DNA from 3 places in the Kitasatospora sp. NPDC001683 genome. Region 2 is predicted to be linked to each of the others. Evidence: riboswitches for the same ligand, from Rfam matches in the RefSeq annotation. Region 2 holds a riboswitch; each other region holds the start of a gene.
The links. Region 2 has a riboswitch for cyclic di-AMP ahead of ACWCYO_RS19065 (NlpC/P60 family protein). Riboswitches for the same ligand answer to the same signal wherever they lie in the genome.
Positions count from the first base shown of each region.

Region 1 (6,798 bases), on a different contig from region 2:
CCGCCGCCGCGTCGGCGGAGGGGGTGGCCGTGGTGGCGGAGGCGGACGGCTGGGCGACCGCGCCGGACGGGTCCACCGCGATGTACGGGGTCTCCCCCGGCACCGCGTAGTGCAGCCGGGCGCGGGCCTGCGCCTTGACGTACTCCGGATCCTGCCAGCGGGCCTTGTCCCGGCGCAGCTGATCGACCTGCTGGCGCGCGTGGTCGGCCTTCGCCCGCTGGGCGGAGATCTCGGCGCGCTGGGAGATGAACTGCCGCGTCGGGTAGGCCAGGATCGCCACCAGCGAGCAGAGCACCAGGACGAGGACGGTCGCCCGGCTCGTGAACCGAGGCCGGGCCGCCAAGCCCGGGATCCTCCAGCCAGCCATCTCCCGTATCCCCTCCTGGTCGCGACGGTGCCCCGCCGTCCACCCTACGGGGTGTGCGGCGGGGCACCGGTCAGGCTTGCGCTACCGGGGGCCCTCGGCCCCCTGGTTTTCGGCCTGCGTGTTCTCAGCCCTCGTACTTGCTGTGCTCATTGCTCCGCAGAGCGACTGTGCTTACTGGTCCGCAGAGCGACTGAGCTCATTACTCCGCAGAGCGGAAGCGCGGGAACGCGCCGCGGCCGGCGTACTCGGCGGCGTCGTCGAGGATCTCCTCGATGCGCAGCAGCTGGTTGTACTTGGCGACGCGCTCGGAGCGGGCCGGGGCACCGGTCTTGATCTGGCCGCAGTTGGTGGCGACGGCCAGGTCGGCGATGGTGACGTCCTCGGTCTCGCCGGAGCGGTGCGACATCATGCAGCGGTAGCCGTTGCGCTGGGCCAGCTCGACGGCGTCCAGGGTCTCGGTCAGCGAGCCGATCTGGTTCACCTTCACCAGCAGGGCGTTGGCGGTGCCGGTCTCGATGCCCTTGGCCAGGCGGGCCGGGTTGGTGACGAACAGGTCGTCGCCGACCAGCTGGACCTTGTCGCCCAGCTTGACGGTCATGGCCTTCCAGCCGTCCCAGTCCGACTCGTCCAGCGGGTCCTCGATGGAGACCAGCGGGTAGGCCTCGACCAGCTCGGAGTAGTACTCGATGAGCTCGGCGGACGAGAGGGCCTTGCCCTCGAACTGGTAGGCGCCGTCCTTGTAGAACTCGGAGGCGGCGACGTCCAGGGCCAGCGCGACGTCGCGGCCGGGCACGTAGCCGGCCTTCTGGATGGCCTCGGTGATCAGGTCCAGGGCCTCGCGGTTGCTGTCCAGGTTCGGCGCGAAGCCGCCCTCGTCGCCGAGGCCGGTGGACAGGCCGCGCTCCTTCAGCACGCCCTTGAGGGTGTGGTAGACCTCGACGCCCCAGCGGACGGCCTCGGAGAAGGACTCCGCGCCGATCGGGGCGATCATGAACTCCTGGATGTCGACGTTGGAGTCCGCGTGCGAGCCGCCGTTGAGGATGTTCATCATCGGGACCGGCAGGACGTGCGCGTTCGGGCCGCCCAGGTAGCGGAACAGCGGCAGGTCGCTGGCCTCCGAGGCGGCGTGCGCGACGGCCAGCGAGACGCCCAGGATGGCGTTGGCGCCGAGCGAGGACTTGTCCGGGGTGGCGTCCAGGTCGAGCATGGCCTGGTCGATCAGGCGCTGCTCGGTGGCGTCGTAGCCGACCAGCTCCGGGCCGATCTGCTCGATGACGGCCAGGACGGCCTTCTCCACGCCCTTGCCGAAGTAGCGGTTCTTGTCACCGTCGCGCAGCTCCAGCGCCTCGAAGGCGCCGGTCGAGGCACCCGACGGAACAGCGGCACGACCCGTGCTGCCGTCGTCGAGGCCGACCTCGACCTCGACCGTGGGGTTGCCGCGGGAGTCGAGGATCTCACGGGCTACGACGACATCGATGGACGGCACGAGGCATCTCCTTGCGGAAGCAGGGTCCGGCTGACGGTGGTGCTGTCGGCCGGAGGATTGCGGAGTCGTTACGACCAGAGCCTAACCGCCCGGGCTCCCGGGACCACGTCCACCTCGGTTCCGTCTCAGCGTGTGGCCCCGCTACCCACCGGTAGTTCACCTGCTTGTCCCAGCTTGTCCCCCCGGGGCGGGCGAATGCGGACGAAGGGGGCCGACCGGTCGGTCGGCCCCCTCGTCGGGCGTCAGATGTCAGCCGAGGTGCAGGACCTGGCCGGGCACGATCAGGTTCGGGTCGCCGCCGACCGTGCCGCGGTTGCCGTCGTACAGCGCCTGCCAGCCGCCCTGCACGCCCTGGGCGGCGGCGATGCCCGACAGGGTGTCACCGGCGCGGACGGTGTAGTCGTGGCCGGTCGCGGCGGACGGGGCCGGCTGGGCGGCGCGCGGGGCGGCGTGCTTCGGGGCGTACTGCTTGGCCGTCGGCTGTTCGGCGGGCTGCTCGGCCTGCTTCGGGGCGGCGTGCTTCGGCTTGTACTGCTGGACCGGCTTCGCGGCGGCCTTGGGAGCCTGCTCCTTGGGCGCCGCCTGCTGCTTCTGGGCCTTGGTGTCCGAGGAGGTGTCCACGGCCGCCGGGGCGCCGCCCTTGCTCAGGCCGGCCTTCAGCGAGCAGACCGGCCAGGCGCCCGGGCCCTGCGAGGCGAGCACCTTCTCGGCGACGGCGATCTGCTGCCCCTTGCTGGCCTGGTTGGCCTGCGCGGCGTAGGCGGTGCCGCCGTACGCCTTCCAGGTGCTGGAGGTGAACTGCAGGCCGCCGTAGAAGCCGTTGCCGGTGTTGATGCCCCAGTCGCCGCCGCTCTCGCACTGGGCGACGGAGTCCCAGGCGGAGGCCGGGGCGGCGGAGGCGCCGGTGGCGGTGAGGAGCGGCAGCGCGAGTCCGACGCCGGCCACACCGGCGACGGCGATGGCCTTCTCGGCCTGGGTGCGACGACGATGACGGCCAGTTCCAACGAACAGCATGAAGAGGTCCCTCTCCGCACGCCTGCGAGGTGAGCTGTCGGGTTCGGACCGGGAGGTGGCCCGGCCGCCGTCGGCGGAATCGATTCCGCTCGGGCGGCTTCACCCCAAGCCGTGGAGGAACGGCAACAAACCTGGTTCCCCCGCCCCTGCCCAGGGTCTGGTCGGTTTCCCGTGGCGCGGCGGGCAGGATTCGGCGTTCCGCGCACGAGGTCCGCAGCTGCGAACTCCAGGGAGACTAGACAGATCCTCAGACCAATCACAAGCTCATATCGCCGACATCACACAAAAATTACGGCCCGTGATCGATCGCCTACCAACGGCGGAGCTTTGTCCGGTTTGATGGCCCTTCATACTGCTGCCAACCGCGCAATCGCGACGCCACGTCAGTGTGTCGGCGGCTCAGGAAGGGCGTGCGGAGAGCGGATCTCCGGACTGAATTCGACCGGAAGTTCGCGCAATCCACGCATGATCAGACCGCCGCGCCAGCGCAGATTCTCCGGGGTTTCGGCCAGTCGCAGATCGGGCAGCCGGGACAGCAGCGTGGCCAGCGCGGACCGCCCCTCGAGCCGGGCCAGCGGGGCACCGATGCAGTAGTGGATGCCGTGTCCGAAACCCAGGTGGGGGTTGTCGCTCCGGGCCAGGTCGAGGGTGTTCTCGTCGGCGAACCGGGCCGGGTCGCGGTCCGCCGCCGCCAGCACCACCAGCACCGGGTCGCCGACCGGGATGTCCACCCCGCCGATGGTCAGCGGCGCGGTCGCGAACCGCCAGGTCGCCAGCTCCACCGGCCCGTCGTAGCGCAGGAGTTCCTCGATCCCGGTCTCCAGCAGCGCCGTCTCGCCGCGGGCCACCGACTCCTGCAGCAGCGCCCGCTGCCCCGGGTTGCGCAGCAGCGCGTACGTCCCGTTGCCGATCAGGTTGACCGTCGTCTCGAAGCCGGCGAAGAGCAGGATGAAGGCCATCGCGGCGGCCTCGTTCTCGGTCAGGTGCTCGCCGTGGTCGCTGGCCCGGATCAGACCGGAGATCAGGTCGTCGCCGAGGTCGGCCCGCTTGCGGTGGATCAGCTCCAGCAGGTACGCCCGCATCCGCTTCACCGCCCGCCCCACGCCGCCGCGTTGGCTGCCGCCGTGACCCGGCTTCGTGTGTCGCAGCATCATTCCGGCCCAGTCGCGGAAGTCGTCCTGGTCCTCGGCCGGCACGCCCAGCATGTCGCAGATCGCGTAGATGGGGAGCGGGAAGGCGAACTCGTGGATCAGGTCCGCCGAGCCGCGCTGAGCGAAGCCGTCGATCAGCCGGTCGGTCAGCTGCTGTACCCGCGGCTCGAACTCGGCCACCCGGCGCGGGGTGAACGCCTTCGACACCAGGCGGCGCAGCCGGGTGTGGTCCGGCGGGTCGATGTTCAGCAGGTGGGTCATCAGGTCCGCCTGCCGCTCCCCCGGGATGCCCACCCGGCCGGTGCGGTGCGCCTGTTCGCTGTGGTGCGCCGGGTTCTTCGACAGCCGGCTGTCCGCGAGCGCCTGCCGGGCGTCCGCGTACCTGGTCACCAGCCAGGCCTCCACCCCGCTCGGCAGCTTGGTGCGGTGCACCGGGGCGTGCTCGCGCAGCCAGGCGTAGGCGGGGTACGGGTCGGCCGCGAACTCCCAGGTGAAGAGCGGCGGGGCGGGCTGGGCGGCGGGCTGGGCGCCGTCGGGCTGAGCAGGCATGGGTCGACCGTAACCGCTGGACCGGCGGCGCCCGGACGACCGCCCGGACGCCGCCGGTTCGCGAACCGTTCGTGAGCGGCGCACGAGCGGTGCGCGGGCGGCGCGCCAACACTGCGTGGACGCCCGGTGGACGGTCCGTGGACGGTCCTTGGACAGCTCTTGGCCGGGTGGCGGGCGTGAGTCTGGTCACCTGCGGGGTAATCCCTGTTGCGGAGGGTCAGGACGTGCCTACGATCCTCCGCAGTGTGCGTGGGCGCCGGTGCGGTGTCGCCCACAGGGAGGAGCGGACCAATGAGGGTCAGCGGGGCAGTCGTCGTCATCGCGGTACTCGACGGCGGGTCGGGAGCCGACCTCGCGCGCCGGTTCACCGCGGCCGGCGCCGCCGGGATGCTGATCGCCGACCAGCACGTCGGGATCGCCGAGGACCTCGCCGCCGAACTCGACCGGCCGGGCTGCCCCGTGGTGGGCGTCTCCGGCGACATCCGCCGGCCCAGCGACGTCGCCGCCCTGGTCGACACCGCCGAGAAGCACCTCGGACCGATCGACCTGTTCTGCGTGGCCGGCCCGAAGGGCGAGCGGATCGTCTCCCTCGCCGACCTGCCCGACCACCTCGACCTGGAGCGCCTCGCCGAACTGGTCGCGCTGATCGGTGAGGCGATCGGCGAACTCGTCCCGCCGCAGCGGCGCCCCGCCGGGAGCACCGCCACGGCGGCCTGAGCCGTCACCGGCCCGCGCCGCTACTCCGGCTCGAGCCCCTCGGCCGCGCGCACCGCGTCCCGGTAGCCGCGCGCGGCCGAGCGCAGCGCCGCGTCCACGTCCACCCCGGCGTCGTGCGCCCGCTGCGCCACCGCGAGCAGCAGCCGGCCCGCCGACTCCGCGGTCAGCTCGGCGGGCAGCTCGTACGGCTCGTCCGGCACCCCGGTGAAGCCCGCCCGGCGCACCCGGGACACCAGCTTCGCCGCGTACGCCAGCGCGGGCAGCCCGGCCGGCACGCCGTCCAGGACGGACTCCCGGTCCGCCTTCTCGGCCGCCTTCAGCTGCTCCCAGTTCGCCTCCACCTCGGCGGCGCCCTCGGCCTCGACGTCCCCGAACACGTGCGGGTGCCGGTACACCAGCTTCTCCACGATGTCCCCGGCCACGTCGTCGATGGTGAACGGCTCGGTGGGGTGCTCCTCGGCGATCCGGGAGTGGAAGAACACCTGCAGCAGCACGTCCCCCAGCTCCTCGCGCAGGGTGTCCCGGTCCCCCTCCTCGATCGCCTCGACCAGCTCGTAGGCCTCCTCGACCAGGTACTTCACCAGGCTCTCGTGGGTCTGCTCGGCATCCCACGGGCAGCCGCCGGGCGAGCGCAGCCGGTCCATCACCGAGGCGAGGTCCAGCAACCGCGCCCCCGGCAGGTCGTACGAGCCCGGCAGCACCTCGATCTCCGGCACCTCGCCGGCGTGCTCCACCGCGAGGCGGGCCAGCGCGTCCGTCAGCCCCGGATCCCCGTCCGGGCCGCCCAGCCACACCGTCGGTCCGGCGTCGGCCGGCTGCCCGGTCAGCAGCCGCGCCAGGGCCGGCGCCGACCCGGCCGGCACCACCTCGACCGCCACCCCGGCCTGCCGCACCGCCGCCACCTGCGGATGCCCCTCGTCGGCCACCAGCACCCGCCCCGCGGAGCGCAACGCCTCCCAGGCCGGCCACGCCAGCAACCCGGGGGCCACCCGGTGGGTGGTGGTCAGCAGGATCAACTTCGCGCCCGGAGCGTTCGTCGGCACAGCATTCGTCGTCACCCCTCGAACCTACCCGCCCCGGACCGACGACGGCGGCCCCGGACCGGGCCCGGGACCGCCGTGAACCGCCGACCGGCAGGCGCTACTTCTTCGCCCCCGCCAGGTCGTCGAACATCGCCGACAGGAACTCGGTGCACCAGCCCAGCAGCTCCCGCCCGACCAGCGGCTTGCCGCCGATCCGCCCGGTGCTCGGCCGCGGCACCAGCAACTGCCGGGCCGCCGCCTTGACCTGGCTACGCGGGTAGAGCCGGTTCAGCCGCAGCTGCTGGGACTCGCGCAGCTCCACCGGGCCGAAGCGGACGTTCGCGCCCTGCAGGGTGATGTCCGAGATCCCGCACCGCCGGGCGTACAGCCGCAGTGCGGCGACCAGCAGCAGGTTCTCCACCGGCTCGGGCAGCTTCCCGTAGCGGTCCACGAGTTCGTCCCGGACCTGCTGGATGTCCGCCTCCGAGTTGA
Region 1 is NZ_JBSFGK010000014.1:6,630-13,427, forward strand. Features, by position in the region: gene ACWCYO_RS10155 (FtsB family cell division protein) at 1-343, opposite strand, end outside; gene eno (phosphopyruvate hydratase) at 567-1,853, opposite strand; gene ACWCYO_RS10165 (transglycosylase family protein) at 2,103-2,867, opposite strand; cyclic di-AMP (ydaO/yuaA leader) riboswitch at 2,873-3,040, opposite strand; gene ACWCYO_RS10170 (cytochrome P450 family protein) at 3,251-4,567, opposite strand; gene ACWCYO_RS10175 (SDR family NAD(P)-dependent oxidoreductase) at 4,859-5,284, shown strand; gene ACWCYO_RS10180 (MazG family protein) at 5,305-6,342, opposite strand; gene mfd (transcription-repair coupling factor) at 6,425-6,798, opposite strand, start outside.
Region 1: another riboswitch for cyclic di-AMP. It lies ahead of ACWCYO_RS10165 (transglycosylase family protein); the one in region 2 lies ahead of ACWCYO_RS19065 (NlpC/P60 family protein).

Region 2 (6,798 bases):
TTGATCAGGACGATGGCGGTGATCACGTTCTCGGGCTCCTTCGTGGGGTGCGGCCAGCGTATCGGGCCTCAGCGGGGGCGTCTCGGGGGGTGCCCGACCATGGTGCAGGCGTACAGGAAGCCGGCCGAGAAGCCGATCACGTGCACCAGGTAGGCCACCCCGGGCCCGGCCGAGTGCACCGACCACCACTGCAGGGCGAACCAGAGGCCGAGCACCAGCCAGGCCGGGAAGCGCAGTGGGAGGAAGAGGAGCAGCGGGACCAGGGTGGTCACCCGGGCCTTCGGGTGGAAGCGCAGGTAGGCGCCGAGCACGCCGGAGATCGCGCCCGAGGCGCCGATCAGGACCCGGGTGAAGCCGGGGGAGTGCGCCTCGGCGAGGGCGAAGCCGTACGAGGCGAGGCTGCCGGCGGCCAGGTAGAAGAGGAGGTACCTGGCCCGGCCGAGCCGCCGTTCGACGGTGGGGCCGAAGACGTGGAGGAAGAGCAGGTTGCCCAGCAGGTGCAGCCAGCCGGCGTGCAGGAAGAGCCCGGTGAGGGCGGAGACCGCCGGGTGCTTGCCCGGGGTGGGGGCGGCGGGGCAGCCGGGGACCGGGTCGGGGCCGTCGGCCAGCTGCTCGGCGGTGAGCGGGTGGCCGGTCAGCAGCTCGGCGGGCACGGCGCCCCAGCGCTGCTCGTACCGCTGTTCGGCGCAGATCCGGGCCTGGCCGGTGCCGTACAGCGGGTTGAGGCCGGCGGCCGGGCCGAGCAGGAAGACCAGGGTGTTGAGCGCGATCAGGGCGTAGGTGACCGCCGGGGCGGGCACCGCCGGGCGGCCGTCCCGCGCGTCGGTGTGGTCGGGGGCCACGAGCGCCATGCGGCCAAGCATCCCTCCGTGCGCGGCAGGTGACACGGCGGTTTACGGCAGGTGGACCAGTCCTCCGGTTCCGGCAACCGGTGGTCGGGGCGGTTGCCCCAGGCAATAGGCTTGGGGCGGGCAATCCCGCCTCCCGCCGCCGACGCCGGGGCTCCGGGGGGAGCGCCTAGCCCACCCAGGGACCAGCCGAGAGGATCCCCGATGACCGTCCCCGCACTGACCGCCGAGACGCGCTGGCGCTGCACGCTGTGCGGCAACCTCACCCGCTTCGACGTGACCCGCACCGCGCGGGTGACCGAGTTCCTGCACTTCGACCTGGCCGGCGAGTCCAAGGTCGAGGAGACCGAGGTGCTCAGCGAGACGATCGAGTCGGTGCGCTGCCGCTGGTGCAACGCGGTGGACCAGGTCGAGCTGGTGGCCCGCCCGGGCGCCGAGGGTGCGGAAGCCCCCGCCGAGCAGGGCTGACCCCGTCGGTGCGGTGGGCGGTGCGCGACGCGGCCGTCCACCGCACGGGACAATACAGACAAGGCGCACGGAGCGTGACGACAGGGGCGGCCGCGGGCCGCACCCGCTGGACCAGGATCGGAGCCGAGGACGTGGTGGACGCAGCGAGGGAGCCCGGCGAAGCGCAGGGGCTTCAGCCCGCTGCGCAGGCACCGGAGCCGGCCGCCGGGACGGTCCCGTCCGAGAACGCTCCGTCGGAGGGCGGCGCGGCAGGGGCCGCTGCGTCCGGTGCCGATGACTCGGGCGCTGCTGACGCGGCCGGCGTCGAGCCGGGTGCCGCTGAGTCCGGTGCCGTCGAGCCGGGTGCCGTTGAGTCGGGTGCCGGTGGGTCCGGTGCCGTCGAGCCGGGTGCCGTCGCGGAGCGCGCGGCCGAGAAGCTGGACCGGCCGTTGCCGGAGGGCGTGCGCCGGCGCGTGGTCGGGCTGGCCTCGGACGCGCTGGGCGGGCTGCCGCCCGCGGAGCTGCCGCAGGGCCTGCGTCAGTACGTCAAGTTCACCCCGGCGCGGCGGGCCAAGTACGCGGCCACCGCGCTGGCGGCGGCGCTGGAGTCCGAGCCGGCGTTCCGGGTGCGGATAGCGGAGCGGCTGCGGCTGGGCCAGCCGGACCTGGTGAAGGCGCTGGAGTCGGGCACCGTCCCCGGCGCCGCCGATCCGATGGACGTCGCGGCCGCCGCCTACCTGGTGCGGTCGGCGGGCTGGAGCCGGCTGGTCACCGAGGCCGGCGAGGAGGCCGAGCGGGTCGGCGCCGAGGACGCCGTGGCGGAGGCCACCCGACTGGTGGAGAAGCTGCAGGCCGAGCTGGCCGAGGTACGGGCCGCCGCGCGCGCGGACCTGGACCGCCAGCGGGCGGAGTTCGAGGGCGTCCGGCGGGAGGCCGAGTCGCTGCGCAAGAAGGTGCGGTCGCTGGAGAGCGACACCCGGCGGGCACAGGCCGAGACCCGGCGGGTGACCGGGGAGCTGGAGGCCGCGAAGGCGCAGGCCGCGGGTGAGCGCAGCGCGGCGGAGAGCGAGGCGCGGCGGCTGCGGCACCGGGTGTCCGAGCTGGAGACCGTGGTCGAGCAGGGCCGTCGGTCGGCCCGGGAGGGGCGCAGCGTCGAGGACATGCGGCTGCGGCTGCTGCTGGACACCGTGCTGCAGTCGGCGCAGGGCCTGCAGCGCGAGCTGGCGCTGCCGGTCTCCCAGATCCGCCCGGCGGACCTGGTGGAGGCGGTGGTGCCGGGGGCGGCCTCGCCGCACGACGTGGCCCGGCGCGGCCTGGCCGAGGACGATCCGGCGCTGCTGGACCAGCTGCTGGCGATCCCGCAGGTGCACCTGGTGGTGGACGGCTACAACGTGACCAAGACCGGGTACCCGACGCTGCCGCTGGAGCAGCAGCGGATCCGGCTGCTGGGCGGGCTGGCGATGTTGGCCCAGCGCACCCAGGCGGAGGTCACCTGTGTGTTCGACGGGCAGGACCTGGACGTACCGGTCATCATGGCGCCGCCGCGCGGGGTGCGGGTACGGTTCAGCCGGACCGGGGAGACCGCGGACGAGTTGATCCGCCGTCTGGTCCGGGCCGAGCCGCAGGGCCGTCCGGTGGTGGTGGTGTCCACCGACCGGGAGGTCGCGGAGGGCGTGCGGAAGGCGGGCGCGCGCCCGGTGGCCTCGGTGCTGCTGCTGAACCGGCTGGCCCGGCCCTGACCCGGCCCGGTCGGATGATCCCTGGTCAGTGACCGTTTTGCGGTGGTGTGGGGATCCGGTGAAGTCAGCGTGGGGACCGTAGTTCACGCCTTCGGGGGAGTGGCAAAACGGATAGATCTTCACTAGGGTCTGGCGTCAAACCTATTTTCCGGAATCTCGCCCGAACGGGTGAGTCCGATGGAAGAAGGAGCCGGTCCCTTGGCCTCCCACCGCCGTCCCAAGCAGCCGAGCCGCGCACGGGTCTCCGTGCTCACCGCTGCCGCTGCGACCGCGGTCGCCCTCTCCGCCCAGGTGGCCGCGCACGCCGCGCCGCAGCCGAACACGTCCGACGTCAAGGCGCAGATCGACCAGCTCCAGCAGGAGCAGGAGCAGGCGGCGGAGAAGTACAACGGCGCCAAGGAGCGCGCCGACCAGCTCCGCAAGCAGGCCGACCAGCTGCAGGACCAGGTGGCCCGCAGTCAGGACCAGATGAGCCAGCTGCGGAGCGGCCTGGCCCAGGTCGCGGGCGAGCAGTACCGCACCGGCGGCATCGACCCGTCCGTCCAGCTGATGCTCTCCTCCGACCCGTCCGGTTACCTGGACAAGGCGTCGAGCGTCCAGCAGGCCAGCCAGAGCCAGACCGAGGCGCTCAAGGGTCTGCTCGACCAGCAGCGCCGGCTGGACCAGGAGAAGGCCGAGGCGGCCGCCGTGCTGGCGTCGCTGGACTCCACCACCAAGGACCTCAACCAGGCCAAGGCGGACGTCAACCAGAAGCTGAAGGCCGCGCAGGACCTGCTGAACTCGCTCAGCGCCGCCGACCGGGCCGCGCTGAAGGCCCAGCAGCAGCAGGACGACCGCGCCTCGCGCGGCACCGCGCGGGTCGACCTCACCAACCTGCCGCCGGCCAGCGGCTACGCGGCCGTGGCCGTGGCCAGGGCGATGAGCAGGCAGGGCTCGCCGTACGTGTGGGGCGCCACCGGGCCGAACACCTTCGACTGCTCGGGCCTGATGGTCTGGTCGTACGCCCAGGCCGGCGTCTCGCTGCCGCGCACCTCGCAGGAGCAGGGCGACGTCGGCACCCGGGTGCCCTCGCTGGACCAGGCCCAGCCGGGCGACCTGGTGATCTACGGCAGCGACCGGCACCACGTGGGGATGTACATCGGCAACGGCATGGTCGTCCACGCGCCGCACACCGGTGACGTGGTGAAGGTGATGAAGGCCGATGCGATGCCGATCAACACGATCCGCCGGGTCTGACGGTCCGACACTCCCGGGGCCCGGCCTCCGAACTGTGATATGCGCCACCTCCCGAGTCGGGGGGTGGCGCTTCGGGGTTCGTCCGTTCCATCCCGTTCCACCGCCGACCGGTGAGAGCCGATCAGCTTTGCGTGCGGCGGCGATCACCATCAGTCATTTTCACAAGAGAACATGGGTGATCTTCCGTCTTTTTTCTGACAAGGATTTGAACGGATCACGGTTCAGTTACTAGGGTCGTGCCCCGAACCACCGCACTGTCGATCACCCAGCCTGGGTGGCGGCGGTGGTTTCCGTCGAGTTCGCGAAACAGCGGGGCAGGTCGAAGCGACTGCCCGACAGGGGAGCCCAGTGGTCGGGGGCGCTGCGGAGCGGAGCCGGGGAACCATGTTCCTCCGGGGTGAATCGGCGCCAGGTCGGCCGTTGGTGAGGCCGTGAGGCGTCGTAGGGCATGCTTCCGGCCCGAACCCGTCAGCTCACCCGGTAGGCGGACGTAGGAAGAAGGAGTCCGCCTTCGTGGCGTCCCATCGTCGTCCCAAGCCCGCCAGCCGCGCTCGTGTCTCGATCCTGACCGGTTTCGCCGCCGCGGCCGTCGCCCTCTCCGCGCAGACCGGCGCCCACGCCGACCCGCAGCCGACCAAGGAACAGGTCAAGGAGCAGGTCGACCAGCTCAACGAGCAGGGCGAGCAGGCGACCGAGAAGTACAACGCGGCCCAGGAGAAGCAGCAGGCGCTGGAGAAGCAGGTCTCCGGCCTGCAGGACCAGGTGGCCCGTCAGCAGGCGCAGGTGACCGACCTGCAGGGCGGCCTCGCCGAGATCGCCGGCGAGCAGTACCGCAACGGCGGCATATCCCCGACCGTCCAGCTGATGTTCAACTCCAGCCCGGACAACTTCCTCAACCAGGCCGGGGCGCTGAACCAGGCCGGTGACACCCAGAAGAACCAGCTGAAGCAGCTCCAGGAGCAGCAGCGCAAGCTGGACCAGGACCGCACCGAGGCGCAGGGCAAGCTCGCCGAGCTCGAGTCCACCACCCAGCAGCTGAAGGCCTCCAAGGAGGACGTTCAGAACAAGCTGAAGGCCGCCCAGGACCTGCTCAACACGCTGACCGAGCAGGAGCGCCAGGCGCTCAAGGCGGCCGAGGACAAGGCCGCCGCCGACGCCCAGGCCAAGGCGGACGCCGCCGCGAAGGCCTCCCAGCCGGCCTCCGGCGACCGCGCCTCGCGCGACAGCGGCCGCTCCGACCTGGGCTCCTCGTCCGCGCCGGTCAAGATCGCCCCGGGCAGCTCGCACGGTGCCGCCGCGCTGGCCGCCGCCGCCTCCAAGGTCGGCAGCCCGTACGTCTGGGGCGCCACCGGTCCCGGCTCCTTCGACTGCTCGGGCCTGATGGTCTGGGCGTTCAACCAGGCCGGCGTGTCGCTGCCGCGCACCTCGCAGGAGCAGGCCGGCGCCGGCACCCGGATCGGCTCGGACCTCTCCCAGGCCCAGCCCGGCGACCTGCTGATCTTCTACAGCGACGCCCACCACGTCGGCATCTACGCGGGCAACGGTCAGGTGCTGCACGCTCCCAAGCCGGGCGCCTCGGTCCGCTACGAGGCCGTCTCCAACATGCCGCTGGCTTCCATCGTGCGGGTCTGATTCACGCCCCGACGTTCACGGGCCCGGTCCTCCGTCTCGGAGGGCCGGGCCTGCGGCTTTTCCGGCGGCTCGGGCTGGTGTCCGAATAAGGGTCAAATATTCGGGTCGGGAGGGGTTTGGACTCACTTGCCCGGACTCGCTAACGTCTGCCACCGGACTCCCGCTCGACGGCCGCCCACCGGGGCGCGGCCGCGGGGCCGCGCCGCAGGACTGGAGCCGTTGCCGCCATGCCCGTGCACCGTCGTTCCCAACTGCTCGCCCGTGCGCTGGTACTGACCGCGGCCGCCACCACGGCCCTGGGCGTGGCGACCGTCGGCAGCGCCCAGGCCGCCCCCGGGGCGCGGGACGCGCCCGATCGCAAGGGCGTCAAGACGCAGGTCGAGCAGCTGTACGACGAGGCCGAGCGGGCGTCGGAGAAGTACAACGCCGCGCAGGAGGCGCAGCAGCGGCTGCTGGGCGAGACCGCGAACCTGCAGGGCGAGGTCGCCACCGCGCAGGAGCAGCTCAACCAGCTGCGCGGGGACCTGGCGACGGTCGCCGGGGCCGAGTACCGGGGCGGCGGGATGACCCAGACCGTCCAGCTGATGCTCTCCACCGACCCCGCGGCCTACCTCGACCGCGCCCGCACCCTCGGCCAGGCCGCCGAGCGGCAGCAGGAGACGCTGCACGAGCTGGTCACCCGTCAGCGTCGGCTCGACCAGCGCCGCACCGAGACCGCGGCCAAGCTCGCCGAGCTGGACCAGGCCCGCCGCTCGCTGGCCGAGAACAAGCAGCAGATCCAGGAGCGGCTGACCAAGGCCCAGAAGCTGCTCAACAGCCTGGGCGTCGCCGAGCGGGCCAGGATGGCCGCCCAGGACGCCCGGGACGCCGAGCAGCGCGCCACCCGCGGCACCGAC
Region 2 is NZ_JBSFGK010000032.1:17,980-24,777, forward strand. Features, by position in the region: gene ACWCYO_RS19040 (Lrp/AsnC ligand binding domain-containing protein) at 1-26, opposite strand, end outside; gene ACWCYO_RS19045 (rhomboid family intramembrane serine protease) at 69-851, opposite strand; gene ACWCYO_RS19050 (hypothetical protein) at 1,053-1,316, shown strand; gene ACWCYO_RS19055 (NYN domain-containing protein) at 1,733-3,034, shown strand; gene ACWCYO_RS19060 (NlpC/P60 family protein) at 3,233-4,270, shown strand; cyclic di-AMP (ydaO/yuaA leader) riboswitch at 4,620-4,773, shown strand; gene ACWCYO_RS19065 (NlpC/P60 family protein) at 4,784-5,902, shown strand; gene ACWCYO_RS19070 (C40 family peptidase) at 6,130-6,798, shown strand, end outside.

Region 3 (6,798 bases), on a different contig from region 2:
CACCACCGGTGGCACACCGTCCGGATAGGCGTCGGCGAGCCGGCCGTGCAGCTCCCCGAGCGCCTTGAGGTAGCCGCGCACGGTGGCCAGCCCCTCCGCCGTGGCGTCGTGCGCGAGGGCGCCCTCGTACCCGCCGACGCCGGCCAGCCGCAGGGTCGGCGCGCGCAGCACGGCGGCGGCGACCTCGACGGCCGCGTCCACGCCCCGCGCGCCGGTCCGCCCGCCCGGGCCGCCGAGTTCGACCAGCACCTCGACCGGCCGTTCGGCCCCGGCGGCGCGCAGCGCCTCGTCCATCAGCCGTACGCCCTCGGTGGAGTCGGTCCAGCAGAGGAAGGCGAAGTAAGGGTCGGCGGTCAACTCGGCGGCGAGCCAGGCGAGTCCGGCCGGGTCCAGCAGGGTGTTGGCGAGCAGGATCCGCTGGACGCCGAAGGCCCGGGCGACGCGCACCTGCGGCAGGTTGGCGAGGGTGATGCCGTGGCTGCCGGCGGCGAGTTGGGCCTGCCAGAGCGCGGGCGCCATGGTGGTCTTGCCGTGCGGGGCGAGGGCGACGCCCGCCTTGGCGCACCAGTCGGCCATGGTGCGGACGTTGTGGTCGAGCGCGGCGCCGTCGAGGGTGAGCAGCGGGGTGCCGAGCGAGGAGAGGGTGGGCCCGGTGGCGAGCCACTCCCGGACGGTGCGCCCCCAGCTCTCCGGCGGGGCGGCCTTGAACCGCCAGTCGAGGGTCTCGTCGGCCAGGGCCGCCACCGCCCCCTCGGCGATCCCCGGCCCGGCCGCGCTGCTCGCGAAGACCCTTCCGCCCGAGAAGGCACTGTCGCCCGCGAAGGTCTGCTCCACCGTCTTCCTCCATCCGTGTTGCAACATGCGCAACGAGGGTTGCACATGCTGGCAGCACGGTTCTAGCTTCGGCGCCGGATCACGGTCAACGGACCCCATGGACGGTCGAACCGAGTCGGACCGCACGCCAGCGAACGGCCGCACCCACGGAACGGCCGCACCCCACGGAACGCGGACGAGGAGGCCGGCAGACGCCGCGACAGGACACCCGGGAGCGCGATCGCCCCGGCCCTCCCCCGACGGCCGTGTGCGTGGGCGAGTCGATGGCCGTCCTGCTGCCCGACCGCCCGGGCCCGCTGGAGGCCGTGGAGACGACCTGGGTCCCGGCCGCAGCCGGCTGCACTACCACCGGCGCGGCTCCGCGGCCGCCGCGCTCTCCCCCGCCCTGCTCACCGATCCGGCCGCCGCCGCGCTGCTGGCCGGCGCCCGCCTGCTGCACCTGTCCGGCATCACCGCCGCGCTCTCCGACGGCTGCCTGGCCCTGCTGCGTGCCCTGCTGGCCGACCGCCGCCCGGGTCGGCTGGTCAGCTTCGACCTCAACTGGCGCCCCGCGCTCTGGCAGGAACGCGACCCGGCCGTGCTGCCGTCGCTGCTGGACGCCGCCGATCTGCTGCTGCTCGGCACCGACGAGCCCGCCGCGCTGCGCCGCCGTTTCCCCTCCCCCGCCACCGTGGTGGTCAAGGACGCCGCCTTGGTGGTCACCGCCCCCGCCGACCTCGCCCGCGCCACCCCCGACCCGCTGGCCCGCCACGAGGCCGCGCTGCTCACCCCACCTGGCCGACGGCCACGCCGACGCCCTCGGCCTGCTCACCGGCCTGCTCGACCCGGCCCTGCTCACCCACCACCCGGACGTCCGCCCGCTCGCCCTGAACCGCCACGGCGTGGTGTTGCGTCTGGACCACCCGCACAGCCACCGCGACGTCCGCCTGGTCTTCCCCGAACCCGCCTGCGACACCGAGGACTTCGGCCACCGGATGCACGAGCTGCTCACCGCCGCCCAGCACGGCCCACCGGCGCCATCCCGACCACCCGGCCCAGCCCGTGTGAGACGTACCCGTAGAACGCCCCGGCCGCCGTGACGTGCCGGTTCATCGCCACGTACCCGAGCGAGGACACCGTGAGCACCACGGTCGCCAGGGGAAGGCGCCGGAAGACGGCAGTGGCCGGCCCGGCTGCACGAGGGAGGTGTCCCGTGCAGCCGGGCCGGCCGTGGGCGTGTCCCGCGCCCATGTCCACCGCCGCGGCGATCACCCGGTCGAGCGGTCACCCGACATGACCATCCCGGAGGATCGATTCGCCCCGCGGCAGCGGTGGTCCCTGGAACCCGGTGGGGTCAGAGCGCGACGCCGTGCGCCCGCAGGTAGGTGACCGGGTTGATGTCCGAGCCGTAGTTCGGACCGGTGCGGATCTCGAAGTGCAGGTGCGGGCCGGTCACGTTGCCGGTGGCGCCGGAGAGGCCGAGCTGCTGGCCGACGGTGACGGCCTGACCGACCTTCACGCGGATCACGGACAGGTGCGCGTACTGCGCGTACTTGCCGTCGGCGAGCTTGATCTCGACCTGGTTGCCGTAGGCGCCGCCGTTGCCGGCCTGCACCACGACGCCGTTGGCGACCGCGCGCACCGGGGTGCCGGTGGAGCAGACGAAGTCCTGGCCGGTGTGGTGGCCGGAGGCCCACATCGTGCCGGCCACGCCGTAGGCCTCGCCCAGCACCGGCTTGGCCAGCGGGGCGACGAAGCCGGCGGTGACGGCGGCCGGAGCGGCCGCGGGAGCGGCGGCGACGACCTGGGCGACCGGCGCGGCGGCGACGACCTGGACGGCCGGAGCGGCCGTGGCCTGCCCGCTCATCGCGGTCACCAGCGGCAGGACGAAGGAGGCACCGGCCACGGCGGTGGCGAGGCCGATGCGGGCGGCACGGGGCACGGCGACACGGGGCAGGACGAAACGGCGAGCCTGTGCAGGCATGGGATTTCCTCTCCGACGCCTGCGAGGTGAGCTGTCGGGTTCGGGCTGGAGTTGCCCGGCCGCATGCGCGGCTTCACCCCGAGCCGGTCCTGGACGTCCGCGCTGAAAGCGCGAACTCCGGTCCGGCGACTTACCTGTGGGTCCCCCGCTCCTGCCGTACAGAGCTCAGTTCGAACCACCGGGCAGCGGCAGGACTCGGCGTTCCACCCGGCGGGTCCGTCCGGACTGGCCGGGCGGTCGCTGAACTAAAACTCATCCGTTCGGGTGAAGCAATGTCGATCTCTCGAACCGGCGGCCGATCCCCGGAACCCGGTGACCGTCCGAATGATCCGCTACACCGTACGTGCACAATCCATTCACCCGGTGCCACTGATCCACGACCCTGCGCCGATCCCGACCCCACTGCGCGACCGTCCGTGCACTCCCCGCCACCGGTCGACACACCGTCCGGTGACCCTTGTCACGTATGCCGCAACGGGCGCAGGATCGGGCTCGTGGCCACCTCTGAAGCCGGCTCCCTGCGCCTGGGCACCGCGCAGGGACGCTGGGTACTGCTCGCGACGGTGCTCGGCTCCAGCATGGCGATGCTCGACGGCACCGTGGTGAACGTCGCCCTGCCCCGGATCGGCACCGACCTCGGCGCCTCCCTCGCCTCCCTGCAATGGACCCTGAACGCCTATCTGCTCACCCTCGCGGGCCTGATCCTGCTCGGCGGGGCGCTCGGCGACCGCTACGGGCGGCGCCGGGTCTTCCTGATCGGCGTGGTCTGGTTCGCCGCCGCCTCGGCGGCCTGCGCCGCCGCCCCGACCATCCACGTGCTGATCGCCGCCCGCGCCGTCCAGGGCATCGGCGGCGCGCTGCTCACCCCGGGCTCGCTCGCCATGCTCCAGGCCGTCTTCCACCCGGACGACCGCTCGGCGGCGGTGGGCCTGTGGTCCGGCCTGGGCGGGGTGTCGGCGGCCGTCGGCCCCTTCCTCGGCGGCTGGCTGGTGGACGGGCCCGGCTGGCGCTGGATCTTCCTGCTGAACCTGCCGCTGGCCGCCGCCGTGATCGCGGTCACCTCCCGGTACGTCCCGGAGAGCCGGGACGAGTCCGCCACCGGCCGCTTCGACGTGCCCGGCGCCCTGCTCGCCGCGCTCGCCCTCGGCGCGATCACCTACGCGCTCACCGCCGCCGGGGAGGGCCTGTCCCCCGGTGTCTGGGTCAGCGGCGCGCTCGGCCTGCTGCTCGCCGCCGCCTTCGTGGCCGTCGAACGGCGGGCGCCCGATCCGATGCTGCCGCTCGGGCTGTTCTCCTCCCGGCTGTTCACCGCCGTGAACCTGGTCACCCTGTGCGTGTACGCGGCGTTCAGCGGGGTGTTCTTCCTGCTGGTGGTGCAGCTGCAGATCGTCTCCGGCTTCTCGCCGCTGGTCTCCGGCTTCGCCCTGGTGCCGATCACGCTGTTGATGCTGACCCTGTCCGCGCGCGCCGGGCGCCTCGGCAAGCGGATCGGCCCGCGCATCCCGCTCACCGTCGGACCGCTGCTGTGCGCCGCCGGGGTGCTGCTGATGCTGCGCACCGGCCCCGGCTCCTCCTACTGGGTGGACGTGCTGCCCGCGGTCGCGGTGATGGGCTGCGGGATGACGCTGCTGGTCGCGCCGCTGACCGCCACCGTGCTGGCCGCCGTCGAGGTGCGGCACGCGGGCATCGCCAGCGGCGTCAACAACGCCGCCGCCCGGGCGGCCGGCCTGCTCGCGGTCGCCGCCCTCCCGGCGATGGCCGGACTGAGCGGCAACGCCTACCGGGTGCCGTCCTCGGTGGACTCCGCCTTCCACACCGCGATGCTGATCTGCGCGGGCCTGCTGGCCGGTGGCGGACTGATCGCCTTCGTCACCGTCCGGGGCAACGTGCTCGCCCCCGAGGAACAACCGGTGGCCGAGCCGAACTGCGACTGGTCCTGCGCCACCACCACCCCGCCGCTCGACCCCGGCCACTCCCGGACGCCCGAGGGCCCCGCCACCGGAACGGCGGCAGGGCCCTCGTCGGAAATCTGAGGCCGCGTCAGAGACTGCTCCTGTTTAGAGGATGGCGCCCGGCGCGTACTTGGCCGCCTCCGGGTAGGCCGCCGCGACGTCCTCCACCTGGCGGACGATCTCGGCGACCTGGGCCCCGGCCGCCCCGGTGAAGGACAGCTTGTCGGCCAGCAGCGCGTCCAGCGCGGCCCGGTCCAGCGGGATCCGCTCGTCGGCGGCGAGGCGGTCCAGCAGCTCGTTCTCCCGGCCGCCCGCGCGCATCGCCAGCGCGGAGGCGACGGCGTGCTCCTTGATCACCTCGTGGCCGGTCTCCCGGCCGACCCCCGCGCGCACCGCACCCATCAGCACCTTGGTGGTGGCCAGGAACGGCAGGTAACGGTCCAGCTCGGCCTCGATCACGGCCGGGAAGGCGCCGAACTCGTCCAGGACGGTCAGGAAGGTCTCCAGCAGGCCGTCGAAGGCGAAGAAGGCGTCCGGCAGCGCGACCCGGCGCACCACCGAGCAGGAGACGTCGCCCTCGTTCCACTGGTCGCCGGCCAGCTCGCCGGTCATCGAGGCGTAGCCGCGCAGGATGACGGCCAGTCCGTTGACGCGCTCGCAGGAGCGGGTGTTCATCTTGTGCGGCATCGCGGAGGAGCCGACCTGGCCCTCCTTGAAGCCCTCCGTGACCAGCTCGTGGCCGGCCATCAGGCGGATGGTCTTGGCCAGGCTGGACGGCGCGGCGGCCAGCTGTACGAGGGCGGTGAGCACCTCGAAGTCCAGCGAGCGGGGGTAGACCTGGCCGACGCTGGTCAGCACGTTGTCGAAGCCGAGGTGCGCGGCGACCCGGCGCTCCAGCTCGGCCAGCTTGTCGGTGTCCCCACCCAGCAGGTCCAGCATGTCCTGGGCGGTGCCGACCGGGCCCTTGATCCCGCGCAGCGGGTAGCGGGCGATCAGCTCCTCCAGGCGGCGGAAGGCGACCAGCAGCTCGTCCGTGATCGACGCGAAGCGCTTGCCCAGGGTGGTGGCCTGCGCGGCCACGTTGTGCGAGCGGCCGGCCATGACCAGCTCGGAGTGCTGGGCGGCCAGGCCGGCCAGGCGCACCAGGACGGCGACCGTGCGGTCCCGGACGTGCTCCAGGGACTGGCGGATCTGCAGCTGCTCGACGTTCTCGGTCAGATCCCGGGAGGTCATGCCCTTGTGGATCTGCTCGTGGCCGGCGAGCTCGCTGAACTCCTCGATCCGGGCCTTCACGTCGTGGCGGGTGATCCGCTCACGGGCGGCGATCGAGCCGAGGTCGACCTGGTCGATCACCCGCTCGTAGTCGGCGACGGCGTCGGCCGGCACCTCGACACCGAGGTCCTGCTGGGCCTTCAGGACGGCGAGCCACAGGTGGCGCTCGAGGACCACCTTGTGCTCGGGGGACCACAGCTGGGCCAGGGTCGCCGAGGCGTACCGGGAGGCCAGGACATTGGGGATCTGGGGCTTCGCGCTCACGCTTCGCAAGCCTAACAGCCGAGGTCACGCCGAACGTCGGCGGATGGGGTACGCTGGGCCGGTTCAACGCCCATCGGAATGCGCCCCGCAAACTTCTCACCGCAAGGATACCACACCGATGAACGGAACACCAGCGGAAGCCCCACTCGCCGAAGCGCTGCGCACCGAACAGGCCCACCTCGACCGGCTCTACACCCACCTGGACGCCGCCCGGGAGCGGGCCCGCCGCACCAGCGACGGCGCCCACGTCGGCGCGGCGGCGGGCGGCACGCACCAGGCCCGGCTGGAGCGCGAGGTCCGCGCCCGCGAGGCCGAGCGCCACGCCGCCCGGCTCGACGCGGTGGAACGCGGCCTCTGCTTCGGCCGCCTCGACGAACGCGACGGCACCGTCCACTACATCGGCCGCACCGGCCTGACCGACGAGGCGTACGAACCGCTGCTGCTCGACTGGCGCGCCCCCGCCGCCCGCCCGTTCTACACCGCGACCCCCGCCGCCCCGGGCGCCGTGGTGCG
Region 3 is NZ_JBSFGK010000017.1:74,013-80,810, forward strand. Features, by position in the region: gene ACWCYO_RS12175 (amino acid deaminase) at 1-834, opposite strand, end outside; partial or broken gene ACWCYO_RS12180 (hypothetical protein) at 1,098-1,760, shown strand; gene ACWCYO_RS12185 (hypothetical protein) at 1,822-1,962, opposite strand; partial or broken gene ACWCYO_RS12190 (M23 family metallopeptidase) at 2,168-2,533, opposite strand; cyclic di-AMP (ydaO/yuaA leader) riboswitch at 2,799-2,973, opposite strand; gene ACWCYO_RS12195 (MFS transporter) at 3,292-4,830, shown strand; gene purB (adenylosuccinate lyase) at 4,855-6,294, opposite strand; gene ACWCYO_RS12205 (HelD family protein) at 6,404-6,798, shown strand, end outside.
Region 3: another riboswitch for cyclic di-AMP. It lies ahead of ACWCYO_RS12190 (M23 family metallopeptidase); the one in region 2 lies ahead of ACWCYO_RS19065 (NlpC/P60 family protein).